One region of the Dasania marina DSM 21967 genome, then DNA from elsewhere that is predicted to be linked to it. Evidence: predicted binding sites of a transcription regulator. Region 1 holds the regulator's gene; each other region holds the start of a gene.

Region 1 (8,007 bases):
CTTTTAAATACCAAAATTACCACAGTGGCGATTACCTTTAGTAAAAACCCCTATATAATGGCCGCCCTAAACAAACCCACTCACCCCATTCACTACCCATAGGAACACCATGCTAGAAGCCAGTATTGCTATCATTATCGGATTTGCAGGCTTAATTTGGAGCGCCGACCAATTTGTTGCAGGTGCCGCCGCCATCGCCAAAAATCTGGGTATGGCTCCCATCATGATAGGGTTAACCATTGTCGCCATTGGCACCTCAGCCCCTGAAATTATCGTCTCTATTAGCGCCGCCTTAAAGGGGGCAGGTGATTTGGCAGTGGGTAATGCATTAGGTTCCAACCTAGCTAACATAGGTATGGTGTTGGGAATTACCGCGCTAGTTGCCCCCATCCCCATCGCCCTAACTATTTTAAAACGCGAAATGCCGCTGCTATTAATTGCCACTATAGGCGCCAGCTACTGCTTATACGATGGCTATTTAAGTTGGTCGGACGGCGTTATTTTACTAGTTACGCTGGCGGTTATTTTTTATATTTTGGTCACCAGTAAATCACACCAGCCCGATGCCGAACATGAGGCCGATATTGAACACATACCCACCATGAGCACAGCTAAAGCCTGGCTGCTGTTTGTGGTGGGCTTTGCCCTGCTCATTGCCAGCTCACAACTATTGGTATGGGGGGCAAAAATAGTCGCTATAGAGCTAGGGGTTAGCGAGCTAATTATAGGCTTAACCGTAGTCGCGGTGGGCACCAGTTTGCCCGAGTTGGCCGCCACTGTCGCCAGCGCGCTAAAAGGCCACCACGACATAGCGCTGGGCAATATCGTAGGCTCCAATCTATTTAACCTGCTTGCCGTAATGGCTATGCCAGCACTGATTAGCCCCACCGCTTTAAGCGCCGAGGTATTTACTCGCGACTATATGAGCATGGCTGGCATCACGCTATTATTAGCAACCATACTCTATGGCCACTATATCTGGGCCAAACGAGCGCGCAACAAACTACAGGCTAGCAATGCTACCGCCCTATTACCGACTCAATACTTAGGTAGGTTAGCTGGCGCGGCGCTATTAATTGCGTACGCAGCCTATTACTATCTGCTATTCCCTATTAACGGATAAGCCACACCATGACGACTATCTCTTTTAAAGATTCCGCACTGCGCACGATTAAGATAGAGCGCGATGCCGTGGCCAGCTTAGTAGACCGTATAGATCAGCACTTTGATCAGGCCTGCGAACTCATGCTGCAATGCCAGGGCCGCGTCGTCGTCACTGGCATGGGTAAGTCTGGACATATAGGCACTAAAATCGCCGCCACCCTAGCTAGCACTGGCACCCCGGCCATGTTTGTCCATCCCGGTGAAGCCAGCCACGGCGACATGGGCATGATTACCGCGCAAGATGTGGTGATAGCACTATCCAACTCCGGCACCACCGCTGAAGTCGTCACCTTATTACCGCTGTTAAAACGCTTGGGGATACCGCTAATCACCATCACCGGCAACCCGGACTCCATCTTATCGCAAACCGCCGATGCCAATTTAGACGTAAGCGTAGAGCAAGAAGCCTGCCCGCTTAACCTAGCACCCACCTCCAGCACCACCGCCTCACTGGTAATGGGTGACGCCCTAGCCATAGCCCTATTAGAAGCACGCGGCTTTACCGCTGAAGACTTTGCTTTTTCACACCCCGGCGGCGCACTGGGCCGACAGCTATTATTAAAAGTGGAAGATGTTATGCACAGCGGCGAGCAAATACCGAAAGTGCAAAGCGGCACTCTGCTTAGCGATGCCCTACTGGAAGTCAGCCGCAAAGGCTTGGGCATGACCACCGTGGTGGATGCCCAGAATATCTTAATCGGCCTATTTACCGATGGCGATTTGCGCCGCGCCCTGGATCACAGCATAGACATACACAGCACCCGCATCGACGAGGTGATGACAGTCAACTCAAGAACCGCCAGCCCCGGCATGTTAGCCGCTGAAGTGCTGGGCTTAATGGACGAGTACAAAATCAACTCCATGGCTGTAGTTGATAGCCATAAACACCCCGTCGGCGCGGTACATTTACACGACTTACTAAAGGCGGGAGTGGCTTAGCCCACACACTATGACTTTACTGCGTCGCAAACAAAAACACTTCGTCATTACCAGTATCGCTCTGGCTTTACTGCTAATGTTTTTGTGGTTGTATACCGAATCCGGCTCCACCCCCAGCTTTAGCAAAAAGGCCACACCCAAAGAACCTGAAATTTTTATGCGCGACATACACAGCCAACGCTTTAATGCCGAAGGCCAATTAGCGCATACCCTGACAGCCGAAAGCCTTAACAACTACGCCAAGGGCAAACGCAGCATATTGCAACTACCGGTGATGCACTTTTACACCGACCAGCAACTGACATGGCAGATCACTGCAGACTCAGGCATAGTAACGAAACAGGGCCAGCAGGTAGCATTAAAAAATAATGTTATTGTATTGAGCAACGACCAGCGCTACCAGCTCAGCACCAGCGCACTAAATATCTATCCCAAAAAACAAATCGCCGAGAATAATCTAGCCGTCACTATTACTAGCCCACAGGGCACGACTACCGCCACCGGTATTAGAACGGACTTAACCCAAGAGCACACTCTATTGAAAAAAAACGTAACAGGCCACTATCATGCAGCGCCGTAAGCTACACATACCACTCAGCGCCGCGGCGCTCAGCCTCATTAGCACCCTATTTAGCAACTCAGGCTGGACCCTGCCAGAAGACCGTGCCCAGCCCATCACCATACAATCAGACTCTGCCGAACAGCGCATCGTCGACGGCAAAGAAACGACCCTCTATAACGGCAGCGTAGTGATGGTACAGGGCAGCCTGCATATTAAAGGCGACACTGTTACCGTGTTTAGCGAGGATCGCTCGGTCACCCGTATCGTCGCCATAGGTAAGCTGGCCTTTTTTAGCCAGCAAAACGAAGCTGAAAAGCCGCCCGTAGAAGCGCAGGCGGAAACCATAGAGTACCAACTCAGCAACGACACCATCGTCTTTTTAAACCAGGCCACACTAACCCAAGGAGCCTCCAGCCTTAGCGGCCAACGCATAGACTACAACACCAACACCGCGCAAGTGAAAGCAGCTGGCAGCCAAGAGGGCAGCGAAGCCGCCAGCAGCACCGGCCGGGTTAATATGGTGCTAGAGCCCAAGCGCAAAATCGATAGCGCGGAGACCAATGGCATGTCTGCACCTATAGCCAATCCAAGCCCAGCACCAAAACCTGAATCAGAGTCTGAATCAGAACCTAAGCCAGCCCCTGAACCAGAGCCCGTATCCGTACCAGCCCCCGTAAGCGACGATGTGTCAGCTACCGCCGTAGACGCGCCCACCCCTGCAGCTATTTCTGCAGCTACCCCAACACCTACCCCTACGGTACAGCCCAACACAACAGGCAATGACAAGGCCAGCGCACCAACCGACGATCATACCAACCCCAAAACCGACCTAAAGGATAGCCATGCCGACGCTGTTAGCCAGTAACCTAGCCAAGGCCTACAAAGGCCGGGAAGTGGTTAAAGATGTTTCACTGTCCGTAGAAAGCGGCCAAATCGTCGGTTTATTAGGGCCTAACGGTGCCGGTAAAACCACCTGCTTTTACATGATAGTGGGCATAGTCACCGCAGACCGCGGCCGCATCACCCTGGACGATAAAGACCTCACCGGCCTCTCCATGGGCGGCCGCGCTAGACAAGGCATAGGCTACCTACCCCAAGAAGCGTCTATCTTTCGCAAGCTCAGCGTGGCCGACAACATTATGGCCATACTGGAAACCCGCGCAGACTTAAGCCGCCGACAACGCAAAGCTAAACAGCAAGAGTTACTGCAAGAGCTGCACATTACCCATATACGCGACAGCTTGGGCATGGCCTTATCGGGGGGCGAACGCCGCCGGGTAGAAATCGCCCGCGCGCTAGCGACTGAACCGGCATTTATTTTATTGGATGAGCCCTTTGCTGGCGTAGACCCCATTTCGGTGGGCGATATTAAAAACATTATTAAGCATTTAAAAAACCTTAATATAGGGGTGCTAATCACCGACCACAATGTGCGAGAAACCCTTAGCATCTGCGAAAAAGCCTATATCGTCGGCGATGGTCACATCATCTCCGAAGGTTCACCCGAAACCGTGCTCAATAACCGCAAAGTGCGGGATATTTATCTGGGCCACCAGTTTGTTTTATAAGCTGTGCAGCTTTTAAACTACTGTGGTGCATAGCCATAAAAAAAGCGGTATAAATATTGCTTTCTTATTGCCTATAAGAACCTGCATAAACTACACTAGGCCTTAAGTTGTCCTCATTAATCACTGGCATTAATAGCCTGCACCAAGGGTAAAACCACCCACCTGGCGCGACTTCCTTGTGCGGAAAAGTAATAATTAGTCACTATGAAACAATCGCTACAACTTAAAATTGGCCAGCAGCTGACCATGACGCCGCAGTTGCAGCAAGCGATCAAACTATTACAGCTTTCCACCCTAGATTTACAGCAAGAGATACAACAAGCCTTAGAAAGCAATCCCATGCTAGAGGTGAACGAAGAAAGCGAAGCCGACAGCCCAGCCAAAGAAGGCGATAAGCAAGCCGAGCTGGTAGACCTCAGCCAACCCAACGAAAAACCCACCAGCAAAGAAGCCGACAGCACCGCCGCCGATGCCGATAGTGACTGGGCTGAAAACAACATCCCCGACGACCTACCGGTAGACACCAACTGGGATGACGTTTACACCAATAACAGCCCCAGCAGTAACGGCTCATCAGCCAGCGGCGATAACGACTATAACTTTGACGCCAACAACAGCGCCGAAGAATCATTACAAGATCACCTCTACTGGCAGCTCAACCTGACCCGACTCTCCGACTTGGACCGAGCCGTCGCCATGGCTATAGTTGATGCCGTAGACAACAATGGCCGGCTCACCCAAACCCCCGAAGATATACTCTCCGGTTTTAGCGAAGAATACCCCGAACTAGAGCTGGACGAAGTGGTGGCAGTACTACACCGGGTACAGCAATTTGACCCGCCGGGGGTGGCTGCAGCTGACTTACAAGAGTGTTTGATGATACAGCTCAACCAGCTGTCTCCCGACACCCCTTGGCTAAAAGAAGCCAAACTTGTCACTACTCGCCACCTGGCCTTATTGGGCAACCGTGATTACGCCCAATTGATGCGCCGTAGCAAACTCAAAGAAACACAGCTGCAAGCCGCACTAGTGCTTATCCAAAGCCTTAGCCCCAACCCCGGCGAAACCATTACCAGCAGCCAAACCGAATATATAGTACCCGATGTTTTTGTTAAAAAGATCAAAGGCCGCTGGACCGTCGAGCTCAACCCCGATACCGCCCCCAAACTCAGTATTAACAGCACCTATGCCTCCATGGTTAAGCGCGCCGACAATAGCAGCGACAACAACTATTTGCGCGACAACTTGCAAGAGGCGCGCTGGTTTTTAAAAAGCCTACAAAGTCGCAACGAAACCCTGATGAAAGTGGCCACCCGCATCGTCGAGCACCAGCGCGGCTTTTTGGATTACGGTGACGAGGCCATGAAGCCTTTAGTACTGCACGACATCGCCGAGGCGGTAGAAATGCACGAATCCACTATCTCGCGGGTCACCACCCAAAAATACATGCATACGCCCAGAGGTATTTTTGAGCTCAAGTATTTTTTCTCCAGCCATGTCAGCACCGACTCCGGCGGCGAATGCTCCTCCACCGCGATACGGGCACTGATCAAAAAACTCATAGCCGCCGAAAACACCAAAAAACCACTCAGTGACAGTAAAATTACCGCCTTACTGGGCGAACAGGGCATCAAAGTGGCCCGCCGCACCATAGCCAAATACCGCGAGTCGCTTAATATACCGCCCTCTAATGAGCGCAAGCGGCTGGTTTAAGCTGAATAATCAAACACTTAAAAAACTACCGACACAGCGACGAGATTCTTAGCAGGCGAACTAAACAGGCTGCCAAAATTACGCTAAGCTGAAAGAGACGGGAGCCACTTCCTCCCTATTCAATTAAAGAGTCCGCACGCCGTGCAGCACTACTTTTTAACCCTGTCAGAAGGAGCCAGCCATGCAAATTAATGTTAGCGGTCACCATGTCGAAGTTACTACAGCCCTTAGAGATTACGTCAGCAGCAAATTTTCCCGCCTAGAACGCCATTTTGATCAAATAACTAACACCAATGTCACTTTAACCGTTGAAAAACTCAGCCAAAAAGCAGAAGCTAACGTCCATGTTGCTGGCGCCGATTTATTCGCTGTCTCAGAGTCTGAAGATATGTATGCTGCGATAGACACGCTCACCGACAAACTTGACCGCCAACTGATTAAACATAAAGAAAAAGTCAAAAGTTATTAGCCCATTAACCCCAAGCACGCTCACACAGTAATCGCGAAATTCTATGTCTTTATCCTCCATTCTTACCCTTGAGCGCACCCTCTGTGGTGCCGAAGGGCGCAGCAAAAAACGCGTTCTAGAAACTACATGCCAATTTATATGTCAGGATATAGTTTCGCTAGACAGTGAGGACTTATGCGACAAGATCACTGCCCGCGAGCAGCTGGGCAGCACCGGCCTAGGCCACGGCATAGCCATACCCCACTGCCGCATAGACAACTGCAGTAGCATTACCGGCGCGTTGATTAAACTAGAACAGCCGGTAGACTTTGACGCGATAGACGGTGAGCCCGTAGATATCTTGTTTGTACTTATCGTGCCTAACGAAGCGCAGGATGAACACCTAGCGGTGCTAGCTACCCTGGCCAAATTATTCAGCACCGCCGAATTTTGCCAGCAACTGCGCAACGCCAAAACCAGCCAAGAGCTGTTTGATATAGCCATTAACGCTTAGCTATAAACCCTTTGCTATTTAAGCTTATAGTCATAAACCACAGTCATTAATAACAGCCACACAGGAGCACTATGAGGCTAATTATCATCAGCGGCCGTTCCGGCTCAGGCAAAAGTAGCGCCCTCAACCTCTTAGAGGACGAAGGCTATTACTGCATAGACAATTTACCGGTAGCGCTGATTCCCGATTTAGTCACCCATCTTAAACAAGGCGGCCATCCTTCAGGGGATAAAGTTGCGCTGTGCATAGACGCCCGCAATAGCAGCAGCGACTTAAGCGCGCTCACCTTGATGATAGAAGGCGATCATCCCGGCGTAAGCATAGAAGTCATCTACCTAGACGCCGACAATGACAAGCTCATCAAGCGCTTTAGCGAAACCCGCCGCCGCCACCCGCTGAGTAATAAAGACACCGGCTTAGCCGAGGCCATTAGCCGCGAACAAAAACTGCTAGAACCCATTGCCAGTATTGCCACCCTCACCATAGACTCCAGTGACATGAGCCTACACGACCTGCGCGACACCATTAAGTCGCGCTTAGTCGACAAAAAAGGCAGCAGCATCTCCATTCAGTTTCAGTCCTTTGGCTTTAAACACCGCATACCTAACGATGCCGACCTAGTTTACGACATACGCATATTGCCCAACCCGCACTGGGACCCGGCCCTGCGCATACTTACCGGGCTAGACCAGCCGGTCATAGATTTTTTAAACACGCAGCCGCAAGTCGATAGCATGTACGAGGATATACGCAGTTATTTAGAAAAGTGGTTGCCCGCCTACCAAGACAGCAACCGCAGTTACATCACCATCGCCATAGGCTGCACTGGCGGCCAACACCGCTCCGTGTACATGGCCGAGCGGCTAGCCCATTATTTCGCTGACCACTTTGATAATGTGCAAGTCCGCCACCGCGAAATGCCCAAACAGGCTAGCTGAGAGCACGCTGAAACCCTAACTGCAATGAACCAGTAACAATAATGAACCAGAGCCACTGCATGATTACTTGTCACACCACCATTATTAATAAGCTGGGCCTACACGCCCGCGCCGCCGCCAAGTTTGTGTCTACCGCTAGCGCCTATGGTTGCAGTATTAAC
Region 2 (8,007 bases), on a different contig from region 1:
GCACCTGGTGACGCCAAATAGGCAATCATGGTGGCCATTTCCATGGCGCTGCCGCCGCGCCCTACCGGGGTGTATTTTGAGGCTATGGCTTCTTCTTCGGTTTGTGAGGCGGTAGCTACCCAGCCCGGGGCAACGTTATTAATCGTGATGTGATGCTTGGCAACATCTAGGGCTATGCTGCGGCTCATGCCTATCATAGCTGCCTTGGCGGCGCTGTAAGCCGCCTCGCCTACGTTGCTCACCAGTGGCCCGGTTACCGATGAAACATTGACTATGCGGCCGTACTGTCTATCCACCATGCCGGGTAATACCGCGCGGGTGACGTTGTAGCAGGTGGTGAGGTTGCGTTCTATGCCCGTGTCCCACTCTTCGTCACTGCTTAAATGAAACAAACCATACACCTCTTCCGAGCCCACCATAGTCATGCCGGCGTTATTGACTAATACATCAATTTTGCCAAAGTCCTGCTCTATGGTTTTAATTAATTCGCGGGTGGCAGGGCGGTCGGTTAAATCACAAATATAACTTTTTACTTTTGGGCTAATGCTGGCCAGATCTTTGGCGCGCTGGTGTATGCGTTCAGAGGTAGCGGTAATGGCAATCTCTGCGCCTAGCTCCGCTAAAATTTTTGCCGCGGCAAAGCCTATACCCGTATCACTGCCTGCGCCGGTAATGAAGGCGACTTGGCCTTGTAGGGAAAAGAGTGGGTGCATAGTAGTAACTCGCTATTAGGAATCATTATTAGGGGTGTTAAATCTGTGTAGCGATAGTAACGCTGCGCAGCGCAAACGGCTAGGGGGGGCAGCTAAAAACAAAAAAGGCCCTAGCCATAACAGCTAGAGCCTTTGCGAATACGGTTTGCTGTTAGCTGTTTTTTCTACGAATAATTACTAAGCCAACTAAACCTAAACCTAGCAGTATGATAGGTGAGGGCTCAGGCACGGCGGTATTACAAGAGCCTTGGTTAATAGAGAAGTTACCTGCGCCCCAAATAAATGTGGGGTCAATTACGATGGATGATAGGTAAGAGCACTCTTGGCTGCTGTCGGCATAAACACCAAAGCCTGGGGTGTTGCTGGCGCTGGGGCTAAAGTAGTGTCTGCTGTTACCACTCAAACCGCTGCCATTGGTTTCAAAAGTATCTATCCAGCCTTGTGCATTTTGGTTAGCACCTACGTTAAAGGCAAAAGCTAAGGTGTTTTCGGGTAATACGATAGTGATGGTGTTAGTGCCTGTTGTGAAAATGTTGCTGTCGTTGGCTTCGCCGTTTACCCACCACGTTGTACTATCGGCAAAACCTAGGCTAACAGGGTTGCCATATTGATCGCTGAGGCCAACGCTGCCGCTAATCGGTGAGCTGATGCTAGAGATGGCGTCGCCGGTATTGCCTGCGATGAGGTTAAAGTCCGTCATAGCGTAGCCGCCAATAGTATTGGGGTTGGCTGAGCCTGAGCTGTAGGACTCTAATATTAACGAGGCAGAGGCTGGTAGCGACACTAGGCCGGTTACAATAGTCAGGGCAAGAGCTTTTAACATGGATGGCACCTTAATCATTATCTTCGTACTGGAAATTGACCAGTGTTGTTTTACTATGATTTAGATGTAGCATTATCTGTGCCAAGTTATTAAGTTATTATTTAACAGTATGTTACTGTTAAATATACCAACTAATTGCGCTGTGTTGTAAGATTTTTCGTCACCTGTTATTTGGTTTGCTTTGGAAGTTTGTATATTTTTAAAAATTTACTTATAAGTTAATTGGGGTTGGTTTGCTGCCACTCGCTAATAACTTCTTGCGCCGCTCGAAAGGCTTCTTGGGCGGCGGGGGCGCCACAATAAACTATAGAGTGCAGTAGCACTTCTTGTATTTCTGCCACGCTACAGCCGTTATTGAGCGCGCCGCGCACGTGGCCTTTTAATTCGGTAGGGGTTTTAAGTGCCGCTAGCATGGCGATGGTGATTAGCGAGCGGGTTTGGCGGGGCAGGGTGTCGCGCTGCCAAGTGGAGCCCCAGGCATGCTCGTTAATCCAGTCTTGCAAGGGTGCAGTCAGTTCGCTGGTATTGTCTATGGCGCGCTGCACAAAGGCCTCACCCATCACTTCAGTTCTTACTTTCAGGCCGTTTTTCTTATCTTGTTCTGACATTGTGTGTTACTCAGTTTGTTTGTTAAAGCTTGCAAATATAACAGGTTTTTATACCCAGTTAGCAGGGCTATTGAGTAGGTTTATGGGGGTAGCGGCTATATGCTACATAGTTATAGCCTCAGGCTGCTTCAGATAAAGCTAGACCTAGCGCTTAGGCCTATAGCTGCTAGGCTAGGGTGACGTAAATAGTATATTAATAGGTGACCATATGGGTTTGACTATAGGTGAAACCACCAACAACGAGAGCTTACTCAATAATTTGCAGAAAACTGCAAAGAAAGAGAGTGAGGGCTTACAACCCTTAAGTTCGGGCAAAAAAATTAACAGCGCCAAAGATGATGCCGCGGGCCTAATTATTTCCCAACAACTGCTAAGCGAGTTAACCGCATTAGACCAAGCCGCACGCAATGCCAGTGATGGTATTTCTTTAGTGCAGGTGGCGGACGGTGGCCTATCATCCATTACCGAAAATCTCACTCGTATCCGGGAGCTATCCCTGCAGGCGGCCAACGGCACCTTAGGTGGCGCACAACGCAATGCCTTGCAGGTCGAAGTGGGCCAGCTACAAGAGCAAATTAGCAGCGTGTTGGATAATACTAGATTTAATAATGTTAATTTGCTTAACAATAATACGGCTATAGATTTGCAGGTAGGCGGTGAAGCCGGCGAGAAGCTGACTGTGCAATTACAAGATGTCAGCAGCAGCCTAGCGACAACGCAGGCTGTGGATATTTCCACTGCGTCAGGTGCCAGTAATGCCTTGTCGGTAGTTGATACGGCCATAGCCGCAGTGGATAGCTTTCGTGGTGATTTAGGTGCGGTGAGTAGCCGTATAGAATCGGCAATTAATAATAATCGCAGTAGCGCCGAAAATATTGCTGCTGCGCGCAGCCGTATTAGTGATACCGACTATGCCCAAGCCTCCAGTGAGCAAGTCAAACAGTCACTACTCAAAGGCGCCGGTAATGCTCTGCAAGCGCAGGCTAATGCCAGTTCACAACTGGTGTTGCGCTTATTGTCGTAAAGTGCGAGTGCCTGCCATAAAGTAAAAAATAATGAATATAGTTGCTACTTTATAGAGCTTACAGACGGCGCGCTGTTAGAATGCGAGCTCTATGACAGTTGTATGAGGTAGCCATGCAGATACGCCCCCGCCGTTCCGTTTTATACATGCCCGGTTCACACCCCAGAGCCTTACAAAAAGCCCAGCAGCTAGCAGCCGATAGTCTTATTTTTGATATGGAAGATGCGGTGGCACCTGCAGCCAAAGTGCAAGCCAGAGAAATTATTACATCAGCGATACAGCTGGGCGATTACGGCACTCGTGAAATAGTGGTGCGAGTTAACGCGCTGGATACCGAATGGGGTGAGGGCGATTTAAAAGCCATGGCCCGCAGTGGTGCTCATGCCATCTGCCTACCTAAAGTTGAAACCGCAGCAGAGGTGGCAGAGGCGCTGGCTATTTTAGATAAAGCACAGGCACCGGGTAGCCTGTATTTATGGGTAATGGCTGAAACCCCTAGGGGCGTGTTAAATATTCAAGAGGTGTGTGGTGCCAGTACACGCATTGCCGTGTTGATGATGGGCACTAGTGACTTATCAAAAGAGTTGCGCCTGCGTAATCGTGATGATCGCTTAGGTTTAGTGGCCTCGCTTAATTTGTGTGTGCTGGCAGCGCGAGCGCATAACCTAGATATTATTGATGGCGTGCAACTGGATTTAAATAACGAGCAGGCTTATCAGCATAGTTGCGAACAGGGGCGAGATTTAGGCTTTGATGGTAAAAGCGTGATACACCCCAAGCAAATAGCCTATGCCAATCAAATGTTTTCCCCCAGTGCTACCGATATAGAGTGGGCGCATAAAGTGCTAGTGGCTTGGCAGCAGGCTGAACAAGCCGGTGAGGCATTAGTGCTGTTAGATGGTCGCTTAATAGAAAATCTACATGTAGATGAGGCCAAACGTACTTTGGCTATAGCTGCAGCTATAGCTGAGCGGTGATCTATTAGCGTGGCAGTAAAGCGTAGTATCCGCTGTTAGGTTTTGTGCCTAACGGTTGGCTGAGCTTAATAGATGCAGGGAAATAAAGCAGACATTTTACCGTCAAGGTCTACACTTAGCATCAGTTGAACTAATAGGGAGGAGGACGCCTCCCGTTATGTTATAGGAGTATGGCGTGTCTACAGGTAATAACAATAAACCCATTGATGTACCGAAAAGAAAGAGTGTAAAAGCATTGGCCGCCTTAGGTGCTTCGGTCTGCATAGCAGGTAAGGCGCCTTTTGTTTTTGCCCGTAATAAAACCACCCTGCGGGTACTGGGTACTCATGTCACCTTGCAGGAAGAAATCCGTCAGCAGGCTATGGCAGATTTAGGTATTAATATAGAGTTTCAGCCAGGAGGCAGCGCTGCCGTATTACAAAAAGCGTTTATGGCGCCACAGTCTTTTGATCTGTATGAGCAGTGGTCTAACAGTATTAATGTGTTGTGGCGGTCGGGATCTATACAATCTATCGATAAAAAACAGCTGCGTTACTGGGATGAAATTAATGATCTTAGTAAAACCGGCAAGCTTACTCCGCAGGCAAAATTGGGGGCGGGGGATGCGCCTTATAAAATATTGCATGTGCAGGCTAATGGTCAATTAGGTACAGAGCATACCGATAATATTAGCTTTTTACCCTACGTCCATAATGTCGATTCCTTTGGTTATAACACCGATGTTGTAGCCAAAGGTATACCTTATGAAACTGAGAGTTGGGGTTGGTTATTGGATGAGGCTTATGCGGGTAAGGTGGGTATAGTTAATGAGCCCACCATAGGCTTGTTCGATTTAATTTTGGCGGCACAAGCCAAAGGCCTGGTGCAATTTGATGATATAGGTGCCTTAAGCCGTGTTGAATTGGATGCCTTATTTAAAGTGCTGATAGCTAAGAAAAAAACAGGGCATTTTAGTGGTTTTTGGAACTCGGTGCCGGAGTCGGTAGATTTTATGGCCAATAAACGCGTTGTTATAGAGAGTATGTTCTCGCCAGCGGTAGCCGCGCTTAATGGGATGAATATTCCCGTTACCTATGCTGCCCCTAAAGAGGGTTATAGGGGGTGGCACGGAGTGATGTGTTTATCCGCAGCTACCGAAGGCAAAAGAAAAGATGCCGCCTATGACTATATGAACTGGTGGCTGTCGGGCTGGCCCGGCGCTTTTATTGCGCGCCAGGGGTATTATATTTCTAATCCGCAACGCTCTAAATCACAATTAAGTACGGCGGAATGGGATTATTGGTATCAGGGTAAAGCGGCTGCTGAGGATTTGCGAGGCACTGACGGCAAAGTATCTGTGCAGCAAGGCGAGGTGCGCACAGGGGGCAGCTATGACAAACGTTTTAGCAATGTGGCGGTTTGGAATACGGTGATGCCCAATTACGATTATAGCCTGCAAAAATGGTATGAGTTTATCAGTTCATGACTTTAGGGAAGACGATGTTTCGCTCATTACAGATACAAATACTATTGGTTGTTGCCTGTTTAATATCCATTTTGTTGGTGCAAGCTTTATTGTCTAAGGCGGCACAGGAAACCCTGATTGATAATCAAAGCCTCACCATGCAAGCTATGGCTAATATTGCCTTGGTGAATCGGCTAGAGCGCGATGTGGTCGATTTAAAGCGTAATGTTTTAATTTACAAAGACACTGCTAGTGAGTCAGCTGTGTCACGGTTTAATGAACTTATCGACAGCGTTAATAAAGATCTGGGTACCTTTGAGCATAATGTCTCGGACATTAACGATGAGAGGTACAATGATTTAATTAGACGCATGCGTTCTCACCTGAAAGATTATCAAGATAATTTTGTGAGTGTTGTCAGTGGTAGAGCTAAGCGTGAAGATATATATAAAAATAAAATCATTAAAGGTTTTGACTATTTAGATAGCATGCTAGGCCTGCATCAGGATGATGAGGGTAATTATAAAATGCGTTATGAATTGATGTCTGCTAAGCGTTACATGCTGGGTTATATGTTAGACCCCGACTATCAATTAATAGAAAAATTTAATGGTCATATGGCTGCGGTGGAGGCGTACTTAAATAATAGTTACCCTAACAAAGATGCGATGCGCGATACATTTCGTCACATAAGTGACGATTTTAATCAATTAACCCATCTGACCAGAGGGTATATATTTTTGGTTAATGTGGTAATGGCTGGTTCCGCTAATGAGTTTTTGTTTTTAACGAAAGAGATTACAAAAAGTTTTACGGATAAGCAGCAGATTAATAACAACAAAATTATTTCTGATGCCACTAAAACAAAACGTAATTCCAGGTTGGTTGTGATGGCTTCTATAGGTTTGTCCATTATGGTGGCTGTGTTTTTAATACTGCGAATTATTATACCTGTTAGAAAGATCACCGATGTTTTTCGCAGGCTTTCTACTGGCGACGATGTTGAGGAGATTCCCTGTATAGAACGCAGTGATGAGATAGGTGACTTGGCCAAGGCGGCTAATATTTTTCATGATAAAAACAAAGAGTCGGTGGAATTATTAGAGAAAACGCAAAAGTTACATTTTGAACAAGAGGTCTTGAACTTAGAGCTGGCTATAGAAAAAGAAAATGCCGAGCTAGCGGCAGCTTCAAAAAGTATATTTTTGGCTAATATGAGTCATGAAATACGTACTCCTATGAATGGCATTATCGGCTTGGTGCAGTTGGCTTTAAGAACTGATCTTGATAAAAAACAGCGCAGTTACTTGGAAAAAATCGCCTATTCTGGCCGTATTATGATGGGGGTTATTAACGACATACTGGATTTTTCAAAAATAGAAGCTGGCAGGCTGGATATAGAGCAGGTAGCGTTTTCGATAAATACTTTAATAGAAAACTTAATTGCTTCTGTGCGTGTTAAAGCCAAAGAAAAACAGTTGAACTTTCGGGTTAATTTGTTAACTAGTATGCCTGAGCATCTACTAGGTGACCCTTTACGTATCAGCCAAGTGTTATTAAATTTATGTAATAACGCAGTTAAGTTCACTGAGCAGGGTGAAGTGACTGTGGATATCAGTTTTTCCCCTAAACCGGTAGATGGCTCGGCATATCTTGTGGTTGATGTAAGCGATACCGGTATGGGTATGAGTGAGCAGCAACTGGAAACGGTATTTGATTCTTTTACCCAAGCCGATGACTCTACCAGTAGGCGTTTTGGTGGCACGGGTTTAGGTTTGGCTATTGTTAAGCAGTTGACAGAGTTAATGGGTGGAGAAGTTAAGGTTAAATCGGAGCAAGGGGTAGGTAGTTGCTTTACGGTAAACTGTAGCGTAGCAGAGGTAGAGAGCCTATCGGTATTGAGCGAGTTAGATGAGCGGCAGTTACATGCTTATTATTTGCCGGCAGGTGATAATGGTCTTATTTCGGATAATTATTTTAAATTTAGCCGTATGGAAAAAACAGCGCTTAGCCTAGAGCCGTTGTCAGAGCTGCCCTTGCCGGTAGGCGACGGTAAAACCTTGGTGTTAGTGGATGTAGTTAGCCAAAGCTTTGTTGACAAACATCACGTGTTGTTTGAACAGTTGTTTGATCAGGGTTATCCCATAGGCTTTATTACCGATATGCAGCCAGCCACTATAAGGCACGCGTTAAAACAGCACTTTAAGCTGCCGGTATTGTCGCACCCGTATTCGCCAGCTGATTTTTCACGTTTCATCCTGTCTATGATTTCTGGCGCTGCACAGCATAAAGAAGGCGATGCTATAGAGTCGCGCGGTAGTTTATTATTCCAGGGCCATGCTTTGGTAGTTGAGGATAATCGCATTAACCAAATGGTTGTGGGTGATATGTTGACTGACATGGGCTTGAGTTTTGAGA
Region 3 (8,007 bases), on a different contig from region 1:
GAATACGAAACACCTGCTGCTAGATTTAATACTTGTGTTGCAGCGACCGCTTGAGATCACCGTCAATAACCGCCCATAGGAATAAAATGAACCTACATAAAAAAAGGGCCTTAAGGCCCTTTTTCTTACATCTATATTGAATAGTTAGCTTTCAACGTAAACGTTATTAGTAGGCCTATTCCTTACAACCTCAACACGCATCGCCGGTAAGTTCACTTAACCTAGCGGCCACCTCAGGCGCGGCGCGGCAGCGAAAAAATGCACCCTCGGTATCGGCGCGCTCTTCAAGCACTTCGCAAGAGGCGTAAATATCGCCGCGTAACTCTTGTGCCGACCACGGTAAAAATATCTCGGTTTCTATCAAATCTTTTTGGAAAAATTCCACAATAGCTTGGTGTAATTCCGCTATGTCGTCCTTACTGCGCGCGCTAATAACGATGCAGCCGGGGTACTTTTCTTGCAGCGCAGCACTGCGCTCTGCCTGTGCGTCGGCATCGTCTAGGTAATCAATTTTATTGAACACCCGTATACGCGGCACGCTATCGGCACCAATCTCGGCTAATACCTTATCGGTTACTGCTAGCTGCATTTCAAAGCCGGGGTCGCCAGCGTCTATAACGTGCAGCAGCAGCGATGCGCTAAGGGCTTCGTCCAGCGTTGACTTAAATGAGGCAACCAGGCCATGGGGTAAGTTTTTGATAAAACCCACGGTGTCACTCACCAATACCTGCGGTACGCTCTCGGGGTGTAAGCTGCGCACCTTGGTGTCCAACGTGGCAAATAACTTGTTGGCCACTAGCGCTTTGCTATCCGTTAAGGCGCGCATTAGGGTGGATTTACCTGCATTGGTATAACCGACTAGCGCCACTTGCGCTAAGCCCGTTTTGCCCAAGCGTCGCGAGCGTTGGGTATCGCGCCTCGCTTCCATGGCATCAATTTCTTTTTGCAGCTCGGCAATACGATCACGAACTTTTTGGCTGTCGGTTTGGCTGCGGGATTGGCCGGTGCCGCGCCCACCTGTGCCGCTACGCTGCCGCCCAAGCGGCCCGGCGCGTTTGGCTGCCTCACGTAGGCGCGGCGCCATATAGCTCAGCCGAGCAATCTCAACCTGCACCCGCGCGGCGTGTGAGCTGGCATTGCGATGAAAAATTTCCAGTATCACCACCGTGCGGTCCATAACCTCGCAGCCCAGCTCATTTTCTAGGTTCAGTGATTGCGATGGCGATATTTCGTGGTCGACTAAAACAAACTCAATAGGGCCGTTAGCAGCCTGTGGGTTATCGCGTGCCAATTTATCTACGTCAGCTTGATCACTCTCTAAAAACTGCCGTATTTCCTCGCGCTTGCCTACACCAAAATACGCCGTTGAGTCGAAAGATGAGCGCTTTTGGGTAAACTGGCCCACTACCTCCATCCCTAGCGTTTTGGCAAGCTCCGCCAACTCGGTTAATGACGATTCGAATTCAACATCGCTGACGTTGTCCAATTGCACGGCAACGATCAGTGCGCGCTGAGCGCGTGGTTTTTCAGGGTTTAACATAGAGGATTAACCATAGGCTGACTTCTCATAAGAAAAGGCTCTCAAAGTAGGGGGCGTAGGCTTTGGAAATGACTACACGCGTAGTGCAGTGTACACCCAATCATGGGCGGGAACCTGAGTATCGGTGTAATAGCTCTTACTTCAAAAACTTAGTGGCTGTTATGGCTTTAGGGCTGTCGGGCTAAATGGCCGTTACGGCCTACATCCTGTGCATGGTGATTGTTAATGGTGCAGTGGTAGTGGCTGCAAGCTTATTGAGCCATGGAGAGCCTTAATCATGGGGTGATCCAATGGCGACAATATTCTATACCTGAGCCAGCAGGGCAGTTAGCTGAGGGTTACAAGGGGTGGCAGTTGATTAAATACAATGAAGATGCAGGCTCTATGCACAATGGCTCGCAATTGCAGTTTGCACTCTGTTGGCGAGGAAGGCGGGGTAGGAGGTTGGTTTTAAGTTGAGTGTTAGAGAGTACTTATTATTTTTTAATAAGCGTACCTAGGTCTGTTTTTTAGGTTTAATTTTTCAAATGTATTATGCAAAAAAAACCTCGGAAATTTCCGAGGTTTTACTAATTTTATTTAACTTATCTTATGAAGCTTTCTTTTTTCTTGAAAAACCAAGCCCCGCCAAACCAAGTGCGAGTAGAGCGATTGAACCAGGCTCTGGAACTGGGTTGGTGTGGGTGCCTGTATCTACATCGAAAGCGTCATAGGTGACCGCAGCTTGCGAAAAGTTATAGAAGCCGATAGCGCCGTTATTAAACGCGCCTGTAATGCTAATTTCCAATGCACCATCGACATAAACATCTAAGTTGGCGGGGCCAAAGTCAAAAGTGAATTCATAATCAGTTCCTGCTACCCAGCCGGTATCAGACAGGTTAGTCGCTCTAGCCAACTCGGTTACTGCCCCTCCGGTATGGCCTGCGTCATCCCAATGCCCCCAGAATTCATCAGCGGTAGGCACGCCTGTTACGCGTGAAACCGCCAAGCCTCGCTCTGCTGTTGAGCCTGGTGACGTTGAAGGTGAGCCGAAATTGTAATATTGGTCGTTCTTTTTCCAATCAATTAATAAATAGTCAGCGAATGCATTAGTAGAGTCGCCAGCGTTAAAGCCCAATACAAAACCAATGTAATCGTCATCACCGCCGGATACGTTTATAGAGCCAGTTACATCTGTGCCATGGGCATTGAAGTCGCTATAAAATATAGTTGGCTGGCCATTCACAGACTGATAAACCGATTCGCCGCCACTGCCGTTTACCGCCCAGCTGCCTGAGCCAAAGCCAGACACTGCATCATAAGATTCAGCCGTCCAGTCGTTCAAATTAATAGGCGCTGTTTGCCCTGTTATTGGAGCTAGCACCAGAGCGGCAAGCGCCCCCATTACATAAGTTTTTAACATTGAAGATCTCCGTTGTGTATTAAAAATCATACCTGTACCTGTAATCTTTTACCTGCAATCAAATAGCAATTATTAGGCCGTATTTTTTATTTTATTATTATTCAATGAGATAGAGGAAATCCTTAATAAAAGAAACAAAAAAGTGTAAGTTTTACCGACATGGTTTTTTACGGAAACAGCGAGCCTAGACGCTATGTGGCCATCCTAGTAGGCATAAACAGGCCATAACCCTCTCTCATTGAAATGCTGCAGTTCATTGTGAGCGAAGAAGGCTTAGCCGATGTTAAGGCGCAGATATATGACATCAACAGCGCTGAGCTTGCTGACGATTATTATTTTATTAGCTGCACTGTAGCCCTAATGTTTCTCAACTCCGCTGGTGTTGATACGGTTATCGTCGATATGCAAGCGCATACCCTGCCAGGCGGTTATCACTTGATAGTGTGCGCCATGAGCGCCGAACAATACCCATGCCCCGTGCCATTACCCTTTACGCTAACAGCAGGGCAGTTGCCTGTTACTTACAAGGGATGGGAGTTGGTTAAATACAATGAAGATGCAGGCGTTATGCACAATGGCGCGCAATTGCAGTTTGCGACTCTGTTGGCGAGGAAGCTAGGAAAATAAAGACTCAATAATCGGGCAAGAAGGTGCAGTATTTCCTTCGCATTGTTTAACCAAATCCTTCAGCGTTTTCTCCATTTTTTTTAAATCCTTTATTTTATTGTGTACGTCGGATAAGTGGGCAGTCGTTGCTTGTTGCACTTGTTGGCAGCTTTTCTCGCCAATACTCGCCAGGCTAAGTAGGCCCTCTATCTCATTGATGGTAAACCCAAGTTCACGACAGCGACGAATAAACTTTAGCTGCCCAACATGCTCTGCCGAGTACATTCTATGGCCTCCTGCGCTTCTTGCGGGGGCCTTCAGTAATCCGCACTTTTCATAGTAGCGAATAGTCTCAGCTTTGACGGCAGTTAGCTTGGCTAGCTCGCCTCTGGAGTATGTAGTGCGTGATGTGGTCATAAAGGCCTTGATCCTGTAGTTACTACAGGTTTTATAGTCGCATTGTGTTGCTTATGTCAATAGTTGCACATGTCAATAATAGGAGGGCGTAATGTCTAGAGTTGTAAGTTCTATAGATAAGGTTGGTGTTGGCGGGGTGATTGTCGCCGCTTTTAGTTGCACAGCGTGCTTCCCCGCTTTAGGGGCATTGGCTGCCACGCTTGGGCTTGGCTTTCTTAGCCCGTTAGAGGGGCTTGCTATCAATATATTACTACCGCTTTTTGCCATTATAGCGCTAGTGGTGAACAGCTACGGTTGGTATAAACATCGTAATAAATGGCGTGGTTTATTGTCTGTACTTGGGCCAATAGCCGTACTGGCAACCCTCTATCCACTGTGGCATTACGGCTGGAGCACTTACTTATTCTATACAGCCTTATTATTAATGATGGCAGTATCAGTCGCAGATTTGATATGGCCAATAAATAAAACTTGTGCTATTGCCGAGGTAAAAAAATGAAAAAAGTCATTCCCAACTCTTTAATCACTTGCCCTAATTGTGGCCACCAAAATCTGGAGGTGATGCCTACGGATGCCTGCCAGTGGTTTTATGAATGCGAAGCCTGTCATGAGGTACTTAAACCAAAGCCGGGTGACTGCTGCGTTTATTGCTCCTATGGTAGCGTAAAGTGCCCTCCCATACAGGATGGCAGCTCTTGTTGTGGGTAAACGCCTATCGCCTATTGGCCCTAAGGAGGTATAGGTGAGCGTGTTGGCTGTTTACTTAATAGCAGTTGTTGGGAATAGGGTAAAAATACAGGGGTAGTTTCTGCTCTGATATCAATGTTATTAGGTATGGGCTGCTCCAAGGGGCGCAGTGCCATGAACATGCACCTGAACCTGAACCAGCATGGCTAATGGGTGATCTCGTTTTTACTCAGTAATTACCGCTTTTTCATAATGGTGCGAATGACCTGTATGTTGTTGTACTAGTTATTGTGCCTGTTATTGTACTTATTATTGTACTATGGGCTTATTAATTAATTGATAGTGATGAGGTGTGTCATGTTAAAAAGAGTAGCAATAGCTTTATTGGTAATAACCCCTAGTGCCTATGCAGAAGATGAATCGCTATGGGACAAAACCAAAGTAGCCAGTGAAAGCGCCTGGGATGACACCAAAGAAATAAGCGGTGAAGCCCTAGAGAAAACCAAAGAGGGTAGCGAGAAGGTCTGGGATAAAACCAAAGATACCAGCGGTAAAGTTTGGGATGGCACCAAAGAAGTTAGCGGTGAAGCCCTAGATAAAACGAAAGAGGGCAGCGAGAAAGTCTGGAACAAAACCAAAGATGGCAGCCAAGAGGCCTGGGATAAAACCAAGGATACTAGCGGTAAAGTTTGGGATAAAACCAAAGACACTAGCAGTGAAGTTGCTGAAGATGTGAAAGAGGGCAGTACTGGTATTTGGGCTGATATAAAAGCTTGGTGGAAGGATCTTTAATTTTTCAGGGTAAGGTTTACGAAAACTAACACTGACCCCAATAGCCTTGCCTAGTATCAGGAGCGGTTATGACAGGGGCGCGACAATCAAAGTCATTAGGTGTTAGTCGGTGGGGCGAACATTGACATTTCTGTGATGACCTATATATTAGTTCACATGATTTATTTTGTTGTTCGGTGATGGGGTTGGTAAGGCTATATGTTTAACGCTATTTTTGGCAGCAAGTCAGCAGAAAGAGTGCTGGTTTATATCAATACTAGAGGTGGTGGCTATGGTAGGGAGATAGCTGCTTTCTATGGCGGTAGCCTAACGTCTATACAGCGGCAGCTAGACAAGTTAGAAAATGCGAATGTGCTATATGCCGAGCAGCAAGGAAAAACAAGAGTTTATCGCCTTAACCCCAAATATGCTTTATACCCTCAATTACAGCAGCTCTTAGATAAGGCCGTTGAGTTCTACCCGCCTGCAATAAGGGATGAGTTGCTAATGAATCGCCGTCGACCGCGCCGAACAGGAAAACCCATACAAAGTGTTTGATATTGCCAAAATGACAACGGCGGAGCTATGTGCTTTTGTTTCAAGCCATCTCTTGGCGGACGATATCGCCGTGGTCTTAGTGGGCGGAGCCTGCGTCACTATCTATAGCGATAATAAGTATCAAACTACGGATCTGGATTTTGTGCAACGCTATGATGTAAAGAGAAGAAATCTGGCGGCGTCACTCGCGAAGATAGGGTTTTCGGAGAAAAATAGATATTTTAAACACCCGGATACAGCGTTTTTTTTGGAGTTCCCCTCCGGGCCAATTTCTGTAGGAAACGAGCCCGTGCACGAGTTTGCACAACTAGAAACAGAGTTTGGGAACCTAGTTTTGCTAACCGCTACAGATATTTGTAAAGATAGGTTAGCCGTTCTTTATCGCTTCTGGCGTTGACCTTCGTTCAATACGTGTTTTTCGTATGTTTCGGCTTGTTAGGATTTTTAAGCTTGCTCGTTATAGTAGGGCGATAATGCGGTTACATAGAGCGTTCGTTCTTATTAAGGAAGAGTTAGTTGTATTTTTCTTTTTAACCCTAGCGCTAATATTTCTAGCTGGAGTTGGTATCTACTATTTTGAAAATCCAGTCCAGCCAGAGGTGTTTAGCTCTGTCTTCCATAGTCTGTGGTGGGGAGTGACGACTCTGACAACTGTTGGTTATGGAGATGTATATCCTGTGACCGCTGGCGGAAAGGTGTTCACTTTCTTTATTTTGATTATAGGTCTTGGCGTAGTTTCAATACCGGCTGGGCTAGTGGCTTCGGCTTTTTCAAAGGCTCGTGACTTAGAAGAATAGTGCTGTTAATCGTTACAAGTGGCAACATGAAAAACGGGCCATAAGGCCCGTTTGATTACAGTTTATAAATAGCTTTCAGAGACTGTAACTAAATCTGTGTAACTTTATTCCAGGGTGGGGGTCTGTTTTGAGTTTGTGTGAGTTGGCGCATGGTGACTCCTCCGTATTAGGTGGCACACATGGTATTGTGGTCTTATTAGGGAGATGTCGCAAAGCGCCCCATAGCGGGCGTTCATCTATTCCGTTTAATACGAGGGTAGATTGAGGTGGTATAGCAGAAATTGACCCATTAAAGGCGTTAAAATTATTGCCGTATTTCTGGAGTCAGGAATTTCATATCGTAAAAGGTTTTTCACCTATACCTTTATCAACTTTATATCCAAGTTAACTAAAGCAACAAGGTTATAATAATAAATTGGTCTTTGACATGACTTTCAAAGAAGAGCAGCATTTTCGGCCTTAATGTAATATTAACCTGGAAGTTTAGGGGCGGTAGTTATCGTAAATATGTCATGCAGTGCTTATCATTAATGCTGCTCGTGCTTATCATAGCCCTGACCTCCTAAGAAAAACTTCCTCTTTATTATGCCTATAAAATAAATTTTTGGTGACGTGTCATGGAAGTAGTGCGTTCAAACTTTAGCCGTAAGAAAATCCTTTGTATCACTCCAGCCAACTATTTAATTAATGCCTGTACTAACCATACATATTAATACGCCCTGAAATTCTTAGTCGGAAGTCATTAATTTTTATTTAATTTCATGAATGAGGTGCCACTATGACAACGCCACAGGGTTAATGAGCTTGTACATAGTGGTTAACAAAGGCGGTCAAAGCGACGCAAAAAATATGCGTTTTCTATGAGTGCTACGTAGTCGAGTGGTTAAACCCGAAACCATTCAGTCAACAAAGGGAATGACAATAAAGGAATGTACGAAATGACTGATATTACTCTTACCCAGGCACAGCGTGAAGCCGTAAAAAATGATATGGACAATCAAATCGAGATGTTAACAGATGAGGAAGTTGAAATTCTAGCTTCCAAGTTAAATGATAAAATAGACATTCCATTTATTAAAGAAGGAACCGAGCAGACTATTTTTGTAAAGACTGTGAAAAAAGCCGACCGGCTATTATATCAAAGCTTACCAAATGAGATTTATGGATTGGTAAAAAACATAAGTGATGGAATATCTGACTCGGACGCTGAAGAGTTAGTATCTGTACTT

The links. Region 1 encodes sigma-54, which starts transcription at its own class of promoters, with help from an activator protein. Its sites were predicted from a motif close to TGGCACANNNNTTGCNNT; they were not measured.
Region 2: a site for sigma-54 is predicted at 1,603-1,620, ahead of B067_RS0118895 (PEP-CTERM sorting domain-containing protein). Genes of this name have one in related genera too.
Region 3: a site for sigma-54 is predicted at 3,005-3,022, ahead of B067_RS22065 (PEP-CTERM sorting domain-containing protein). Genes of this name have one in related genera too.

What each region holds. Positions count from the first base shown of each region.
Region 1 is NZ_KB891579.1:29,953-37,959, reverse strand. Features, by position in the region: gene B067_RS0109025 (calcium/sodium antiporter) at 110-1,123, shown strand; gene B067_RS0109020 (KpsF/GutQ family sugar-phosphate isomerase) at 1,132-2,103, shown strand; gene lptC (LPS export ABC transporter periplasmic protein LptC) at 2,114-2,683, shown strand; gene lptA (lipopolysaccharide transport periplasmic protein LptA) at 2,670-3,530, shown strand; gene lptB (LPS export ABC transporter ATP-binding protein) at 3,508-4,233, shown strand; gene B067_RS0109000 (RNA polymerase factor sigma-54) at 4,438-5,946, shown strand; gene hpf (ribosome hibernation-promoting factor, HPF/YfiA family) at 6,128-6,415, shown strand; gene B067_RS0108990 (PTS sugar transporter subunit IIA) at 6,459-6,908, shown strand; gene rapZ (RNase adapter RapZ) at 6,980-7,846, shown strand; gene B067_RS0108980 (HPr family phosphocarrier protein) at 7,906-8,007, shown strand, end outside.
Region 2 is NZ_KB891592.1:33,365-41,371, forward strand. Features, by position in the region: gene B067_RS0118890 (SDR family NAD(P)-dependent oxidoreductase) at 1-713, opposite strand, end outside; gene B067_RS0118895 (PEP-CTERM sorting domain-containing protein) at 865-1,536, opposite strand; gene B067_RS0118900 (carboxymuconolactone decarboxylase family protein) at 1,755-2,144, opposite strand; gene B067_RS0118905 (flagellin N-terminal helical domain-containing protein) at 2,353-3,168, shown strand; gene B067_RS0118910 (HpcH/HpaI aldolase/citrate lyase family protein) at 3,282-4,145, shown strand; gene B067_RS0118915 (ABC transporter substrate-binding protein) at 4,321-5,610, shown strand; gene B067_RS0118920 (ATP-binding protein) at 5,625-8,007, shown strand, end outside.
Region 3 is NZ_KB891590.1:111,694-119,700, reverse strand. Features, by position in the region: gene B067_RS0118125 (IS30 family transposase) at 1-54, shown strand, start outside; gene hflX (GTPase HflX) at 191-1,540, opposite strand; gene B067_RS22065 (PEP-CTERM sorting domain-containing protein) at 2,130-2,942, opposite strand; gene B067_RS20935 (hypothetical protein) at 3,186-3,569, shown strand; gene B067_RS0118105 (MerR family transcriptional regulator) at 3,558-3,965, opposite strand; gene merC (organomercurial transporter MerC) at 4,057-4,464, shown strand; gene B067_RS22295 (GDCCVxC domain-containing (seleno)protein) at 4,461-4,673, shown strand; gene B067_RS21510 (hypothetical protein) at 5,010-5,444, shown strand; gene B067_RS0118085 (winged helix-turn-helix domain-containing protein) at 5,643-5,981, shown strand; gene B067_RS20925 (hypothetical protein) at 5,974-6,378, shown strand; gene B067_RS20920 (ion transporter) at 6,362-6,778, shown strand; gene B067_RS0118070 (hypothetical protein) at 7,717-8,007, shown strand, end outside.